One region of the Mesorhizobium sp. LNHC232B00 genome, then DNA from elsewhere that is predicted to be linked to it. Evidence: predicted binding sites of a transcription regulator. Region 1 holds the regulator's gene; each other region holds the start of a gene.
The links. Region 1 encodes PhoB, which activates phosphate uptake and scavenging genes when phosphate is short. Its sites were predicted from a motif close to TGTCATNNANCTGTCAT; they were not measured.

Region 1 (5,882 bases):
CGTCGGTCTTCCAGCGCTCTTCCTGGAAGTTGGACCAGGAAACGCCGATGACCTTGTCCTTCGCCTGCGCGACCGACGCAAGCGTCAGCGACATGGCGACACCCGCCAGGATGGCGGCTGTGAATTTCTTCATGATATTCCTCCCTGCGCCGCGTACGGCGCGACCAAACTGACCCTAAGGCCGGCACAAAGGCCCTATTTTTTCGAGCCTCGAAAAAACACTGGTCCATCGCCGGAACACTGTCAACGATGATTCTGATGGATTTTGAGGTGCCGCGGACTTTTTTTCGAGCTCCGGAATAAATAATGACAGCGTGCGGCGCTTCTGCCAGTATTTGGTGGCGTCGCTTGGCGGCCTTCGGGAGGCACGAAAGGCCGCGGCGACCGGGAGGATGTGGGAAACATGTCGGTCGGAATCCGCCACGACGATCTGCGCCGGCGCAACCGCGCCATGGTGATCTCGGCCGTGCGCCGTGCCGGTCAGCCTTCGCGCACCGAGATCGCCGCCACCACCGGTCTCAGCCACTCGACCATTTCGGCGATCTCCTCCGACCTGATCGGCGAAGGCGTCCTGACCGAGGGCAAGCCGAGCGAGGCCGGCTCGCTGAAACGCGGCCGGCCGCAGGTCGGCCTTACCCTCAACCCGGAGGCGGCGGCGGTGATGACCGTGGTGCTGTCGCTGAATTTCCTGTCGGTCGCCGTCATCGACTATGCCGGCCAGGTGATATCGGAGGAACAGCGCCGGCTGGACACGCTGACTATGTCGCGCGAGGCGCTGATCGGCGAATGCGTCGCCATCGTGCGGCGCCGCATCGACGATCCCGACATCGATGTCCGCAGCGTCGCCCGCATCGCACTGGCCATCCAGGGCATCACCGATACCGAGGCGCGCGCCATGCTGTGGTCGCCGATCACGCCGCAGACCGACATCGCGTTCGCCGACATATTCGAGGCCGAGTTCGGCATCCCCGCCACCATGGAAAACGACTGCAACATGATGGCGGTGGCGCTGCGCTGGCGCGATCCCGAGCGCTACCGCGACGACTTCATCGCCATTCTGCTGTCTCACGGCATCGGCATGGGCCTGGTGCTGAAAGGCCAACTGTTCACCGGCACCCACTCGTCGGGTGGCGAATTCGGCCACATGATCCACCGGCCGGGCGGCGCACTCTGCCGCTGCGGACGGCGCGGCTGCGTCGAGGCCTACGCCGGCAACTACGCCATCTGGCGAAGCGCGAGGCAGCTTGGCGAGGACACCGAACCGGTCGACGTCAGCGACGCCGACATGCGGGCGCTGGCGGCCTCGGCGCGCGACAAGGACGGACCGGAGCGCCAGGCCTATCGCAAGGCCGGCGAGGCACTCGGCTATGGCCTCGGCAGCCTGTTCGCGCTGATCGATCCCGCCCCCGTCGCCATGGTCGGCGTCAGCGCCGCCGCCTTCGACCTGATCGAGCCGGCCTTGCGCGAGGCGATTGCCCAGACCGCCGGCGGCCAGCACTCGAAATCGATCTCTTTCGACACCGAGCCTAACGAACTGCCGCTGATCCGCGAAGGCTGCGCCATGCGCGCGCTGACCTTCGTCGACCAGGAGATTTTCGCGCCGGGCGTGCAGGCGAGAGCAGGCGCGGCTGGGAAGAATGTGGCCTGAACCGAATATCGGATCGCGACCTGGGACGTGCTGAGATTCAGGTCAGGCCGAGGCGAGGATGGTGGATTCCGAGAACCGGAACGGAGCGGACATTTGGGTCCGTGAGTACCGGAAGCGCAGGAAGCCGCCATTCGCAGGCCGGCATCACCTGAATATCAGCATATCCCCTAATCTTCCCGGATCGCGTAGCCCGCCCCACGAATCGTGCGGATCACATCCGGCATGCGGCCATTGTTGACCGCCTTGCGCAGCCGCCCGACATGCACGTCGACGGTGCGCTCGTCGATGTAGATCGTCTCGCCCCAGACATTGTCGAGCAACTGGCTGCGCGAGAACACGCGGCCGGGATGGCGCATCATGAATTCGAGCAGGCGGAACTCGGTCGGTCCGAGCCGGATCTCGCTCTTCTTGCGGTAGACGCGGTGCGATTCGCGGTCGAGCACGATATCGCCGACCTTGAGCACGCTGGACAGCACTTCAGGTTTAGCGCGGCGCAGCAGCGCCTTGACGCGTGCCATGAATTCCGGCGTCGAGAACGGCTTGACCAGATAGTCGTCGGCGCCGGTCGACAGGCCGCGCACGCGGTCGCTCTCCTCGCCCCGCGCGGTCAGCATGATGATCGGCAGCCGCTCGGTCTCGGGCCGCATCCGCAGGCGCCGGCAGAGTTCGATGCCGGACACCGCCGGCACCATCCAGTCGAGCACCAGAAGGTCGGGCACGTTCTCCTGCAGGCGGATCTCCGCCTCGTCGCCGCGCGTCACCACCTCGACCTGGTAGCCCTCGGATTCCAGATTGTAGCGGAGCAGCACCCCTAGCGGCTCCTCATCCTCCACCACCATGATGCGTGGCGCGATCATCGGCTGGTCACCCCTGCTATGCCGCCGGCGCCGACATCGCGGTTTCGTCCTGCTTCGGACGATTGGCGGGCAGCTGTGTGCCGGTCAGCACATAATACGCATTCTCGGCGATGTTGGTCACGTGGTCGCCGATGCGTTCGAGGTTCTTGGCGCAGAACAGAAGATGCGTGCAGGCGGTGATGTTGCGCGGATCTTCCATCATGTAGGTCAGCAGTTCGCGGAACACCGAAGTGTATTTGACGTCGATACGCTCGTCGTCGGCGCGCAGCTTGGCCAGTGCGTCGGCATCGCGCGCCGCATATTCCTCGATGACACCCTGAACCTGGATCAGCACCAGCTGCGCCATCGCGTCGATGGAGTGCGACAGGTCGCGCGGCGTGGCGGAGAGCCCGACCGTGCCGACGCGCTTGGCGATGTTCTTGGCAAGGTCGCCGATGCGTTCGAGATCGCCGGCCATGCGGATCGAGCCCACGACGTGGCGCAGATCGTCGGCCATCGGCTGGCGCTTGGCGATCAGCGTGATGGCGCGGTCGTCCAGCTCGCGCTGGCGCGCATCCATGATCGCGTCATCGGAGACGACGCGTTGGGCGAGCGCATTGTCGGAGTTCAGCAGCGCCTTGGTGGCACCGCCGACCATCGAGCCGGCGAGGTCGCCCATGTCGCTGATCAGCCTGCTGATCTGTCCGAGATCTTCGTCGAAGGCTGCAACCGTGTGTTCGGCCATGATCCTGGTCCTCGTATGCGTGCGATCAGCCGAAGCGGCCGGTGATGTAGTCCTGCGTGCGCTTCTCGCGGGGCGACGTGAATATCTTCTCCGTCTTGTCGAACTCGACCAGTTCGCCCAGGTACATGAAGGCCGTCTGCTTCGACACGCGCGCCGCCTGCTGCATGTTGTGGGTGACGATGACGATCGTGTAGTCGGCCTGCAATTCGTCGATCAGCTCCTCGATCTTGGCGGTCGACAGCGGATCGAGCGCCGAGGCCGGCTCGTCGAGCAGGATGACTTCCGGCTTCACCGCCACGGTACGGGCAATGCAGAGCCGCTGCTGCTGGCCGCCCGAAAGGCTGAGGCCGCTGGCATTGAGCTTGTCCTTGACCTCGGTCCAGAGTGCTGCGCGCTTCAGCGCCTGTTCGACGCGGCCGTCCATCTCGGCCTTGCTGATCTTCTCATAGAGCCTGACACCGAAGGCGATGTTCTCATAGATCGACATCGGGAACGGCGTCGGCTTCTGGAACACCATGCCGATCTTGGTGCGCAACAGGTTGAGATCCTGCGAGCGGTCGAGAACGTTCTTGCCGTCGAGCAGCACCTGGCCCTCGGCTGTCTGCCTGGGATAGAGCTCGTAGATGCGGTTGAAGACGCGCAGCAGCGTCGACTTTCCGCAGCCCGACGGTCCGATGAAGGCGGTGACGCTGCGTTCGGGCAGCGACAGCGTGATGTCCTTCAGCGCCTTCGACTGGCCGTAGTAGAAATTGAGGTTCTTGACCTCGATCTTTGCCTTGGCGGCTGCCTCGGCGGCGATCGTCATGTCTGGAGACAACATCTGGCTCATTTGTCCTCTCTGCGTCCGGTCAGGCTGCGCGCAAAGATGCTGAGCGCGAGAACCGTCAATGTAATTATGAGTGCGCCGGTCCAGGCCAGTTGCTGCCATTCCTCGTAGGGGCTGAGAGCGAACTGGAAGATGGTGACAGGCAGGCTGGCCATCGGCGCGTTGAGATTGCTCGACCAGAACTGGTTGTTGAGCGCGGTGAACAGCAGCGGCGCCGTCTCGCCGGAGATACGGGCAATGGCCAGCAATATGCCGGTGACGATGCCCGAAAGCGCGGCGCGGTAGGCGACAGAACGGATGACCACCCAGCGCGGCGCGCCGATCGCGGTGCCGGCTTCGCGCAAGGCGTTGGGCACCAGATTGAGCATGTCCTCGGTGGTGCGCACGACGACGGGGATGACCAGGATCGCCAGCGCGACGGCGCCGGCGATCGCCGAGAAGTGCCCCATCGGCCGAATCATCAATTCGTAGACGAACAGGCCGATGATGATCGACGGCGCCGACAGAAGGATGTCGTTGATGAAGCGGACAATGGTGGTGAGCTTCGAAAAGCGGCCGTATTCGGCCATGTAGGTGCCGGCCAGCACACCGATCGGCGTGCCGACAATGATGCCGATGACGGTCATCACGATGCTGCCGTAGATGGCGTTGAGCAGGCCGCCGGCGTCGCCGGGCGGCGGGGTCATTTCCGTGAAGACCGAAAGATTGACGCCCGACAGGCCCTTGTAGAGCAAGGCGCCGAGAATGAGCGCCAGCCAGGCAAGGCCGATGCCCGCCGCGGCGACGCACAGCGTCATCATCACGCCATTCTTGCGCTTGCGGCTCTGGTGAAGCGACGTGGCTGTCGACATCGGTTCAGGCTCCGGTGCGGGCGTCGATGCGCATCAGCATGTAGCGTGCGATGGCAAGGATCAGGAAAGTGATGACGAACAGAATCAGGCCGAGCGCCACCAGCGAAGACGTGTAGAGATCGCCGACCGCTTCGGTGAATTCGTTGGCGATGGTCGCGGAGATCGTCGTTGCGGGCGCAAACAGCGACGTACTGATGCGGTGGGCGTTGCCGATGACGAAGGTCACCGCCATGGTCTCGCCGAGCGCGCGGCCAAGGCCGAGCATGACGCCGCCCATGATGCCGATCCGCGTGTAGGGAATGACGACGCGGCGCGTCACTTCCCAGGTCGTGCAGCCGATGCCGTAGGCCGATTCCTTCAGCACCGGAGGCACCGTGTCGAAGACGTCCTTGGTAATCGAGGTGATGAAAGGCAGCACCATGATGGCAAGGATCATCGACGATGTCAGCAGGCCGATGCCGTAAGGCGGGCCGGCAAACAGGCTGCTGAGGCCGGGGACGCCGTGGAACACGCTGATGATGAACGGCTGCACCGTGGTCTGCAGGAACGGCGCCAGCACGAACAGGCCCCAGATGCCGTAGATGATCGAGGGAATGCCGGCCAGCAATTCCACCGCCATGCCGATGGGGCGCCGCAGCGGGCGCGGGCAAAGCTCGGTGAGGAAGATGGCGATGCCGATGCCGAGCGGCACGGCGATCAGGATGGCGATTGCCGAGGTGATGATGGTGCCGTAGATCGGCGCCAGCGCGCCGAATTTCTCCGTCACCGGGTTCCAGCTTTCGCTGGTCAGGAACGAGAAGCCGAAGGTCGAGAGGGCCTGCCAAGAGCCAGCAAACAGCGAGATCGCGACGCCGCCGAGCAGCACCAGCACCAATATCGCGGCGGCGCGGGTCATTGCGTGGAAGATCGCGTCTGTCAGCGCAAACCGCCTGACGATGGCGTCGCGCGAACCTCGAATGGCTGGCAAGGCTTCCTG
Region 2 (5,882 bases), 280 kb from region 1:
TTGGCGCCGAAGCCGCGCGAGATGGAGAGCTTGAGCTCCTCGCCAATGCCGCCGCCGCCGACCGCGCCCATGATGGTGGAGATGCGAACGTTGATCTCGATCCGCAGCAGCGTGTAGGACATGAAGTTCGGCAGAACCTGCGGCAGGCCGGCAAAGCGCACCCGCTCGAACCAGTTGGCGCCAACCGCCCGCAGGCCTTCCTCGGCCCGCATGTCGATGTTTTCATTGATCTCGTAGAAAAGCTTGCCCAGCGCGCCGATCGAATGCAGGCCGATGGCGATGATGGCGGCGACCGGGCCGATCGAGACGATGGCCGCGAACAGGCCGGCGATGACGATCTCGGGGAAGGCGCGCAGCAATTCCATGAAGCGCTTGACGACAAGCCGCAGCACAGGGTGCGGCGTCAGGTTGCGCGCGGCGATGAAGGAGAACGGCACGGCGAAGACGAAACCGATGAAGGTGGAGACCAGCGCCACGTTCACCGTGGTCAGCATCAGCTCGAAATATTCGGGGATGTAGAGGCCGCCCCAGACATAGACGCGGCCAAGCGGGAAGTTGAATTCCTGGGTGCCGGTATCATGCGGCGAGGCGATGTCGAACAAGGCCCGCCAGACGTCGTTCCAGTCCCTGGGGACCAGCCAGCTCAGGAAATCCAGGATGTGCGGCAGCCGGTCGAAGAAGTGGCCGGCATTGGCTTCGTCGGCAAACCACATGCTGGCGAGCATGGCGACAAGCAGCAGCGCGACGCCGAGGGCGGTATAGAACCGGCGCAACGACGTCTGTCGTCGCCAGGCATCGGCCATCTGATGGGTAGCGCCAGAAGAGGGGGCTGTCACGGAAAGGGTCATGATCGGAGATGCAAAAAGGGCGGCGTTTTCAGCGCCGCCCTTTCCGATTTCGCCGTTAGCCGCCGATGGCTGCCTTACGGGCTTCGACGATGACGTTGTAGAAGTCCGCCTTCACCGGAACGTAGCCGGTAAAATCGCCGCCTTCCACGCCTTCGAAGCAAGCCTTGTCCTTCTTGGGCAGGTCGGTGAAGAAGGCGGTCAGCTTGGCGGTCATGTCGTCGCCAAGCGCGGTGCGCACGACCAGCGGGCCGTTCGGAATCAGGCCCGAGCGCCAGACTTCGACGAAGTCGTTGGGGTCGACGGCGCCCTTGGCGACTTCCTTGTGGAAGGTGCCCGAAGTGTAGCCGTTCTTGAAGTCGCCGATGCCCGAGGAATCGTCCACGGCGACGTCGACCTTGCCGTCACGCACGGCCAGGACGTTGTTCTCGTGGCCGCCGTTGAACTGGGTCGAAGCGAAGAAGGTCTCGTTCGAAGCGCCGGTGTCCTTCGGGATCTGGGTCAGCGGGATCAGGTAGCCCGAGGTCGAATCCGGATCGGCGTAGCCGAGCTTCTTGCCCTTGGCCGATTTGATGTCGGTGATACCGGAGGACTTGAGTGCCAGGCCGATCGAATAATAGCCGGTGGCGCCGTCGGTCTGCTGGGTGGTGAGGATCGGGGTAACGGCCTTCGGGTCCTTCAGCGCGACGCTGGCGTAGCCGGAAGCGCCGAGTTCGGCGAAATCGAGCGTACCGCCGAGCAGGCCCTGGATGACGCCGTCATAGTCGGCGGCCGGGAACAGCGAGACCTTTTCGAAACCGAATTCGGCCTTCAAATGGTCGGCCAGGCACTGGTAGTTGCGCAGCCGGTCGGTTTCGTTCTCGCCACCGAGAATGCCGACTCGGAATTCCTTCATGTCGGCGGCGTGGGCCATGCTGGTGGCCATGGCGAGCACCGAAACGGCGCTGAGAACCATCTTCCTGAACATTGATATCTCTCCTGTAGGTTCCGGCCCCGCGCCGGCAGCGTTATTGATTTTGACAGGTGCCCTTGACGCGGGCGGACGATCCGAGCCGCTCTTTCTTGAACTCAGTAAGCTGGGAATGCAGGTTCGAGCGGTCCGGCGGATGCGGCGATCTTTCGCTTGAAGGCAACGCTGGTGGAGGTGATGGCCTCCGAAATCTCGCCACCATTGCTGTCGGCGCCGTAGACGAGACGGACGGCCTCGCGGTCAAGCTCTTCCGGCGCTCCATCGAAGACGACCTTGCCGGCGGCCATGCCGATGATGCGGTTGCAATAGGTGCGGGCGGTATCCAGGGTGTGGAGGTTGGTGACGACCGTGATGCCCTCGCGCAGATTGATGTCCTGCAGCGAATCCATCACCACCTTGGCATTGAGCGGGTCGAGCGAGGCGATCGGCTCGTCGGCGAGGATCACCCTGGGCTGCTGCATCATGGCGCGGGCGATGGCGACGCGCTGCTGCTGTCCGCCCGATAGCGTTCCGGCGGGCTGCAGTGCGGTGCGGGCCATGTCGAGCCGCTCAAGGGCGGCGACGGCCTCGGCGCATTCGGCGCGGGAGAACATGCCGAAAAGGTTCGATATCGTCGAACGGTGGTTCAGCTTGCCGAGCAGCACATTGGTCAGCACGTCGAGGCGCGGCACTAGGTTGAACTGCTGGAAGATCATGGCGCAGTCGCGCTGCCAGCGCCGCAGCGGCGAGCCGCGCAACTGGGAGACTTCGGCGCCGTCAAAAAAAATCGACCCCTGGCTGGGATCGATGAGACGGTTGATCATGCGAAGAAGGGTCGATTTGCCGGCGCCGGAACGGCCGATGACGCCGACCATCTGACCCTGCGGGATCGAGATGTTGATATCGCTGACAGCGGTGTTCTTGCCAAATCGTCGGGTGACGCCGCGGATTTCGAGCGTGGCTGAGGTTGCTGGCATGGGCAGGTTCCCGTCAGGACCATGTTGATCGTCAGGCTTCTCGCCTAACGCAGCCACATGAACCTGCCATGTCGCCTGGATGTCAGTTTTGTTACGCTCCACAGGCGCTGCGTCATGCGCCCGTTTCCGCGCGATCAGCCGAGGACCAGCAATTCCTCGAAATGCTCCATGTCGCGGAAGCTGCAGAAGGCGGGCGGCTTGATCTCGATCACCGGCGCCTGGCGCGCGAGAAGCGCCAGGCAATCGTCGAACAGCGTCTGCCACGCGGCCGCCCTGTCGTCGGCAAGACGCTGGATCTGATAGGCGAGGGTGATGTGGAAGACGTAAGCGTCGTGATCGGGGTGCCGGTACCCGAACGGCACCGCCAGCGCATCGCGCCATTGACCGCATGATGCGCACGTCGTCGTCGGTCGCGCCGGCAACGGTGAGGCCGGTCGGCACGATTTCGACCACCTTGATGTTGAACGGGCCGAAGCCCCGGAAATCCTTTAGCCGTTCCAGGTAAAGGCGGGTCATGGCCTCGATGCCGGTGTCGAGCGGGACATCCTGCGGCCAGTAGGGCAAGCGGCGGCGATTTTCGATGATGCCTTGGAACAGCGTCATGTGCAGGCTGGAGACGGGCGTGAAGGCCAGCCGATCAGCATCGGGCATCGCCCTCATCTTCTCGCGCACCGCAAGCACCACGGCCTGCGACGGCGAGCCGCCGACCAGGTGACTGACGACGGTGTTGCCGGGCTCGATCAGGAAGTTGCCCGACGTGTCGTAGCGCGTGCCAAGATGCGCCGGTGGCGTCGGGTTGGAGCCGGCAAAGAATCCAGCGAGCGAGGGGCTGATTGTGTCGGGCATGGCGATCTCCTTGGGGAGATGGCCTCGTGTCCGAGTCGTGTGTCAAGGGTATGAACGAGTTCCCATGACGACGATGTGAGGAGCTATCCCTCGTATTTCTCCAGGAAGGCTTCGGCAGACAGTTCCCGGAAATCGTCGAGTGAGGCACGCAGCCGAGCGTGATCCCAATCCCACCAGGCGAGTGCCTGATAGCGTTCGGCCGTTCGGCGGTCGAAGCGCTCGCGGATCGGTTTTGCCGGCACGCCGGCGACAATCGTGTAGGGGGCGACATCTTTCGATACGACGGCTCCAGCGCCAACCGCCGCGCCATCGCCGACCGTTATGCCGGGCAGGACGGTCGAGCCATGGCCGAGCCAGGTGTCGTGGCCGATGGTGACGCGCTTGGCGCGACGCTCCGCGAAGAATTCGCTCTCGTGCTCGGCGTCGTCCCAATAGTCCGAGGCGCGGTAGGTGAAGTGGTGCAGCGTCGGCCGCCACGTCGGGTGGTTGGTGGCATTGAGGCGCACGCTCGCGGCGATGTTGGCAAACTTGCCGATCGTAGCGCACCAGACGGCGCAATCCTGCATCATGTATGAATAGTCGCCGAGTTCGCTTTCCGAGACCCGGCTGCGGTCGGCGATCTCGGTCCAGCGGCCGAGCGTGGAATTGTGCACCTCCGCCGTCGGGTGAACCAGCGGCGTCTCCGACAATTTCCTGCTCATGCGGCGATTTTCCCGGGGGCAAACGCGGTGACGTCGATGATGCGGTCGGCAACCGCCTCGCGCACGTCGTGGTCGTGGAAGATGCCGAGCAGGGCGACGCCGTCCGCCTTCTTGGCGGCGATGAGTTCGATCACCACGTCGCGGTTCCTGGCATCGAGCGAGGCGGTCGGTTCATCGAGCAGCAGGATCGGGTGCTCGGTGATGAAGCCGCGCGCGATGTTGACACGCTGCTGCTCGCCGCCGGAGAAGGTCGCCGGCGGCAGCGCCCAGAGTTTCTCCGGCAGGTTGAGCTGCGCCAGCAGCGCGCGCGCCTTGCCTCTCGCCGCCTCGCGCTCCTCGCCACGCTCGAACAGCGGTTCGGCGACCACATCCAGCGCCGAGACGCGTGGCACGGCGCGCAAGAACTGGCTGACATAGCCGATCGTTTGCCGGCGCACGGCAAGAACGGTGCGCGGGCTGGCGTTGGCGAGATCGATCAGCGCGTCATCGTGCGTGACGATGATCTGGCCCTCGTCGACGGCATAATTGCCGTAGAGCATCTTCAGGATCGAACTCTTGCCGGCACCGGACGGGCCGCCGAGCACCGTGCATTCGCCGGCCTTGATGGAGAACGAGACTCCAGCGACGACAGGCAGCTTGATGCCATCGCGCAGGTGCATGGTGAAGCTCTTGGCGACGTCGGAAACAACGAGCGGGGTCGGCATCAGCAGGTTCTCCAGTCGTTCGTTTGCGGGCCAGCGCCCCCCTCTGGCCTGCCGGCCATCTCCCCCTCAAGGGGGGAGATCGAAAGCTTTTCGGCCTCGCACATTCTCCGACGTCGAAAATTGGCGAAAACGGAAGTGACAGCCAATCTCCCCCCTTGAGGGGGAGATGGCCGGCAGGCCAGAGGGGGGTGCCTTGGCGCCATCGTCACACCTGCAAAATCGAGGAAACAAGCAACTGGGTGTAGGGCGCGCGCGGATCGTCGAGCACGCGGTCGGTGAGGCCGCTTTCGACGACGCGGCCGTCCTTCATCACCATCATGCGCTGCGACAGGAGGCGCGCCACCGCGAGGTCGTGGGTGACGACGATGGCCGCGAGACCGAGATCGGTGACCAGCCCGCGCAGGAGGTCGAGCAGGCGTGCCTGGACCGAAACATCGAGGCCGCCGGTCGGCTCGTCCATGAACACCAGCCGTGGTCCGGTGACGAGATTGCGGGCGATCTGCAAGCGCTGGCGCATGCCGCCGGAAAAGGCGCGCGGCTCGTCGTCGATGCGGTCTTGCTCGATCTCGACGCGCGACAGCCAGTCGACGGCGGTGGCGCGGATCTTGCCATAGTGGCGGTCGCCGACCGCCATCAATCGTTCGCCGACATTGGCGCCGGCAGACACCGTCATGCGCAGGCCATCGGCGGGGTTCTGATGGACGAAGCCCCAGTCGGTGCGCATCAGGAAGCGGCGCTCGGCCTCGCTCATGCGGTAGAGCTCGCGGAACTGGCCGTCGCGCATGCGGTAGCTGGCGGTGCCGGACGAGGGCAGCAGCCGCGTCGACAGGCAGTTGAGCAGCGTCGTCTTGCCGGAGCCG
Region 3 (5,882 bases), on a different contig from region 1:
GGCGATGACGCTCACCGTCTGGCCGATCAGCGTGGACGTGGCCGATCCGGCGATGCCGAGTTCGGGAAACGGCCCGATGCCGCGGATGAGCAGCGGATTGAGGACGATGTCGAGGACGACCGCGAGCGCCATGAAGATGAAGGGCGTACGCGAGTCACCGGCGCCGCGCAGCACGGTCATAACGAAGGACAAAAGGTTCATCATCGGCACGGCCACGAAGATGATGCGCAGGTAGGAACGCGCCAGCGGCAAGGCGTCGGCCGGGGTGCCGAGCGTGTTGAGGATGGCGTCGACCCAGATCCAGCCGCAGACGGCGAAGATGATCGAGACGAGGAAAAAGAAGGTGGCGCTGGTGCCGACGATGCGGCGCGCCTCGGGCAGGTCGCGGGCGCCGACCGACTGCGCCACCAGGATGGTCGCCGCCATGCCGATGCCGAACACGGTGCCCAGGATCAGGAACAGCACCAGATTGGCGTTGGAGGTGGCGGTCAGCGCCGATTCACCGAGGAAGCGGCCGACCCAGGCGGCATTGATCGAACCGTTGAGCGACTGCAGAACGTTGGAGCCGAGCACCGGCAGGGCGAACAGCAAAAGCGTGCGTGGGATCGGTCCGCTGGTCAGGTCGCCGGTGCGCCGGCGCGTGGGCATTTTTTCGTCCATGTCTGGCAATCCGGCGAAGGCTTGATCTTGAGACCGATCCGCGATGATCGCCGATTCAGCGGGACAGGTCGATGCGGTGCCGGAAAAGATTGGCATCGGGTCTTCTGGCGCGCCTCGATCTAATCATGTTCTCAAAGCTTCCGGAATGGGATATTGATCCTGATGGGGGCCGCGTTCCTGTTGGATCTTGCGGTTGAGCTGGGGGATTCATGTCCGATATTCCGCTGTTTTCCGAGCGCCTGAACCGGCGTGCGTTTCTGAGTGCGTCCGCTTTGAGCGCGGCCGCGATGGCCCTTTCGGCGTGCTCCACGACGGATGTTGCGCCGCCGCCGCCGCCGGTGGCCGCCGCGCCCCCCGATGCAGCTTTCGGTGACGCTGCGAGCATGTACGCGGCGCGCACCGACGAGGGCTATCAACTGCCGGCAATCCCGGTCACCAAGCTCGACCCGAAGTTCGTGCGCCAGGTCGTGGCCGACCCGACCGGCGAAAAGCCCGGCACGATCGTCGTCGATACGTCAGAGCACTTCCTCTATCTGGTGCAAGATGGCGGCAAGGCCGTCCGCTACGGCGTCAGCCTCGGCAAGGCCGGTTTCGGCTGGACCGGCAGCGCCGTAGTCCAGGCGAGGAAGAAGTGGCCGGTGTGGACGCCGCCGCCGGAAATGATCCAGCGCCGGCCGGAACTGGCGAAATACAAGGACGGCATGCCGCCCGGTCCGCAGAGCCCGCTCGGCGCCCGCGCGCTCTATCTGTTCCGCGACGGCAAGGACACGATGTACCGGCTGCACGGCACGCCGGAGTGGGATTCCATCGGCAAGAACGCGTCGTCCGGCTGTGTGCGCTTCATGAACCAGGACATCATCGACCTCTACAGCCGCGTCAACGGTCCGGCCCAGGTCTTCGTGCGTCCCAATCTGTCGGCCGCCGGCAAGATCATGGCCGTGTCGAGCAGGACAGCCGAGCCGATCGATGCGGGCGTGCCGAAAGACGCGGAGTTCTTGAAGTAAGCGCCTTCGCGGGATCCCTAGCAAGGCTCGATTATTCGATCGCGGCAGCTCAGGCGGGCGCGCCAGGCGCGCCCGCCTGAGCTGTGATCGCTACTTCTTGGCGAGGCCGGGCAGCGTCACTTGATAGACCAGGAACATGGTGTCGACATTGGCGCCGTCGTCGGCCTTGTAGGGCGCGCCGACCTGCAAACCGTCCTGGGTCAGGAAGTCGTTGTCGTTGGCGACGAACAGGAAATAGTCGTCGGGCAGTTTCGGATCGAGCACGCTTGCCAGCGACATCGCTTCCCATTTTTCCGAGAGGTTGTCGTGGTCGTTCGGCGCGCCATTGTGCAGGCCGAAGCGGCCGAGCTGGGCATTGTCGTTGATGTCGATGAACGGCGTCAGCTTGGCCGGCGTCACCGACGGATCGAGCACACCCTTGGGGGCGACCGGCTTGTCCTTGTCGAAATCCGTGCCGGCGATGTCGGTGGCCGTGGAGACGTCGACGATGCTGATTTCGCGATAGAGCGAGGTGTCGCCCTTCACGCCCTGACCGTTGCCGCTGTCGCGCGCCAGCATCAGGAAGGATGTGTCCGACAACGCCACGATCTCGCTTTGCGCGGCGACCTTGGTCTTGCCCTTGGCATCCTTGAATACCGGCAGCGGCACGACATACTCATGTGCCAGTTTCAGGTGGGCGAGATCGGACGCGTCATAGACCAAGGCCCTGGTGTTCTGCCGCGTCGCAGGAGAATCGCCGCCATCCTGCCGGGTCGCCGATTGCAGCACGGCGATCAGGAACTTGCCGTCCGGCGTCATCGCCATGCCTTCGAGGCCCTGGTTGTTCTGGCGGCCGCTTTCCGGATCCTTGGGATCGGGCTCGGCGGCACCGGGGCCGGGATTGTCGGAGGAGAAGTTCGGTGTCCCCTTGCGCATCGGCACCAGGGCAGCCGGCGGCTGGGTCGCCGACATCAGGCGGCCTTCGCCGGAGAAACGGTAGATATTGGGGCCATATTCGTCGGAGATGAACATCGAGCCGTCGGGCAGTCGCACGATCGCCTCGTTGTCGAGGGCGAGCTTGCCGTTGGTGGCGGCGGGCAGCATCGGCAAGTCGCCGGCGGCGGCGCGCACGTCCGACTGCGGATCGAGGCCGGTGGCGTCGGCGCCCTTGTCGTCGGTGAGCAGCATGCTGTCGGCAAGCGTCGCCTTGACGCCGGTCTGTTCCTGGCCGGTAGCTGGAGCGGCGCCCGGCGCGACGGGGTTAAACTCGATGCCGATCGTGTTGAGGCGCGGGCGATAGTCGGTGGTGCCGGCGACATTGTAGCCGCGGTCCGGCAGCAGCAAGAGCGAGCCCTTGTAGCCGGCAGCGTCATGCGTCCAGCCCGATGTGTCGATCGACATGCCGGAGCCCGAGCCGAAGGTTTCGCCGAACTTGTCGCGCTGGGCGGCCGGGATGCGGCCGACGCCGACCAAGCCCTTGTTGACGAGGCCGCCGACGGTCGCGGTGCCGTCGGCGAGCGCCGGCGTCAAGGCGGTGAACAAGGCCAGCGCGACGCCAAGCGACGCGGTTCGGTACAGGTGTTTCATGGACAATCCTCTTTGTGACGAAGCGTGCCGGAACGGCTGAATCTGGAGGAGGCGTCATCTCGATGATGCCGCGAGCGTCTCCCCGAAAGCGATCTACGGCGTGAACATGATGCTTGCGTGACAGGCGGTGTGTGTCCGCCGGCTTGTTTGTGCACCAGCAAAGAAGCGCATTCGCGTGACCCAATCGATGGCGCTTTGCCACGCGGAGTTTCGCCCAGTGCGGCAAGTCGGTGGCGCGGACTGGACACATATGTCTAGTGCATCTATGGTGCCGGCCTCGAACAGGGGAGGGAAGCCTTGAAGTCGCACTACCGCGCAGTCGTCATCGGAGGTGGCGTGGTCGGCGCCTCGGTGCTCTACCATCTGACGCGGTTCGGCTGGTCGGATGTGGCGGTGATCGAGCGTGCCGAATTGACCGCCGGTTCGACCTGGCATGCGGCGGCCGGCTTCCACGCGCTCAACGCCGATCCCAATGTCGCGGCGTTGCAGGACTACACCATCAACCTCTACCGCGAGATCGAGGCCGAATCCGGCCAGGACATCGGCCTGCACATGACCGGCGGCGTCAACATCGTCAGCGATCCCCAGCGCTGGGAGTGGCTGAAATCGGCCTGGGCGGTGTTCCAGTCAGTCGGCATCGAGACCGCCCGGCTGGTGAGCCCGCAAGAGATCAGAGAACTCTGCCCGATCGTCGATGTCTCCGGCGTGCTCGGCGGCCTGCATGATTCCAACGAAGGCCATCTCGATCCCTACGGCACCACCCATGCCTATGCTGGCGCTGCGAAGAAGCGTGGTGCCGAAATCATCCTGCGCAACCGGGTCATCGAGCTAATGTCGCGCGCCGACGGCCACTGGGACGTCGTTACCGAGCAGGGCACCATCGTTGCCGAGCATGTTGTCAATGCCGGCGGGTTGTGGGCAAAGCAGCTCGGCCGGATGGCCGGCGTCGACCTGCCAGTGACACCGATGGAGCATCACTATTTCATCACCGAGGATATTCCGGAGATCGCGGCGCTGGATCGGGAAATCGGCATCGCCGTCGATCTCGATGGCTTTTCCTATCTGCGCCAGGAGCGCAAGGGCGTGCTGCTCGGTGTCTACGAGCAGAACCCGAAGCACTGGAACATGGATGGGGCGCCATGGGACTACGGCATCGAGCTCATCCCGGAAGATATCGACCGCATCAGCCCGGAACTCGCCAAGGCGCATGAGCGCTTTCCGTGCCTGGCGACGGCCGGCATCCGCAAATGGGTCAATGGCGCCTTCACTTTCACGCCGGATGGCAATCCGATCGTCGGGCCGGTGCGCGGTCTCAAGAATTATTGGGTCGCCTGCGGCGTCATGGCCGGCTTCAGCCAGGGCGGCGGCGTCGGCAAGTCGCTGGCCGAGTGGATGATTTTCAGCGAGCCGCAGGCCGATATCTTCGGCATGGACATCGCCCGCTATGGCGCCTTCGCCGCCAACCGGGAATATCTCAGGCAGACGACGCGGCAGTTCTATTCGCGCCGTTTCGTCATGACCTTTCCCAACGAGCGGCTGCCTGCGGGCCGGCCTTTGAAACGCCCCGGCGCCTATGACGGCATGAGTGCCGCGGGCTGCGAATGGACGGCATCCTGGGGGCTGGAAATCCCGACCTATTTCGCGCCGATGGGTTTTCGCGAGAACACCACACTCAAGCGCTCCAACGCCTTCGACATCGTCGGTGACGAAGCTTTGCAGGTGCGGCGGGCTGCTGGTCTCGTCGATATCTCGGCCTATTCGCGCTACGCCGTGTCGGGCCCAAGCGCCCAGGCATGGCTCGACCGGCTGCTCGCCTGCAAGCTGCCGAAAGCGGGACAGGCGCGGCTCGCGCCGATGCTAGGGCCAGACGGGCGGCTGAAAGGCGACCTCACGGTGATCAACTGGGGCGGCGGCGATTATTGGCTGATGGGCTCCTATTATCTCAGGGAATTCCACATGCGCTGGTTCGAGAGCCACGCGGCTGACGGCGTTGCAATCACCGATCTTTCCGATGCGATGAGCGGCTTCCTGCTGACCGGACCGAACGCGCGCAAGATCCTGGAACGCACCACGCACCAGGACGTGTCCGGCAAGGCGTTGCCGTTCATGGCGTGCGGGGCATTCGATGTGGGCATGGTGCGGGCGCGGGTTGCCCGGCTATCCATCGCCGGCGAACTGGGCTTCGAAATCAGCTGCTCGGTGGCCATGCATGCGACGCTGCGCGAGACGCTGCTTGCCGCCGGTGAGGATCTCGGCCTGGCCGAGATCGGCTACTACGCGCTCAATGCGCTCAGGCTGGAGAAAAGCTTCGGCATCTGGTCGCGCGAATTCACGCAGGGCTACAGGCCTGGCCAGACCGGGCTCGACCGCTTCATAGCCTTCGACAAGGGCGATTTCGTCGGCCGCGAGGCGGCGCTGAGGGAGCGCAAGGGAGGCGTCTCGCAACGGACCGTGACGCTGGAGATCGATGCACTCGACGCCGACGCCAGCGGCTTCGAGCCTATCTGGCGCGACGGAAGGCGCGTCGGCTTCGTCACGTCGGGCGGATTTGGCTACACGATCGGCAAGAGCGTCGCGCTGGCGTTGGTGGACGACGATTCTGCCGAGGAGGAGACTGCGCTTTCGGTGCACATTGTCGGCGTCGAGCGGCCG

Region 2: phnC (phosphonate ABC transporter ATP-binding protein) is a predicted target of PhoB. The motif match lies at 2,851-2,867, and genes of this name have one in related genera.
Region 3: X743_RS158950 (esterase-like activity of phytase family protein) is a predicted target of PhoB. The motif match lies at 3,337-3,353, and genes of this name have one in related genera.

The regions. Positions count from the first base shown of each region.
Region 1 is NZ_AYWP01000002.1:85,915-91,796, reverse strand. It holds gene xylF (D-xylose ABC transporter substrate-binding protein) at 1-133, opposite strand, end outside; gene X743_RS166025 (ROK family protein) at 404-1,648, shown strand; gene phoB (phosphate regulon transcriptional regulator PhoB) at 1,816-2,505, opposite strand; gene phoU (phosphate signaling complex protein PhoU) at 2,522-3,229, opposite strand; gene pstB (phosphate ABC transporter ATP-binding protein PstB) at 3,255-4,058, opposite strand; gene pstA (phosphate ABC transporter permease PstA) at 4,055-4,906, opposite strand; gene pstC (phosphate ABC transporter permease subunit PstC) at 4,911-5,882, opposite strand, start outside.
Region 2 is NZ_AYWP01000002.1:364,207-370,088, forward strand. It holds gene phnE (phosphonate ABC transporter, permease protein PhnE) at 1-848, opposite strand, end outside; gene phnD (phosphonate ABC transporter substrate-binding protein) at 904-1,812, opposite strand; gene phnC (phosphonate ABC transporter ATP-binding protein) at 1,914-2,771, opposite strand; partial or broken gene X743_RS01000000168605 (DUF1868 domain-containing protein) at 2,906-3,617, opposite strand; gene X743_RS164750 (DapH/DapD/GlmU-related protein) at 3,701-4,318, opposite strand; gene phnL (phosphonate C-P lyase system protein PhnL) at 4,315-5,022, opposite strand; gene phnK (phosphonate C-P lyase system protein PhnK) at 5,228-5,882, opposite strand, start outside.
Region 3 is NZ_AYWP01000006.1:74,158-80,039, reverse strand. It holds gene X743_RS158940 (MATE family efflux transporter) at 1-660, opposite strand, end outside; gene X743_RS158945 (L,D-transpeptidase) at 870-1,664, shown strand; gene X743_RS158950 (esterase-like activity of phytase family protein) at 1,755-3,230, opposite strand; gene X743_RS158955 (FAD-dependent oxidoreductase) at 3,528-5,882, shown strand, end outside.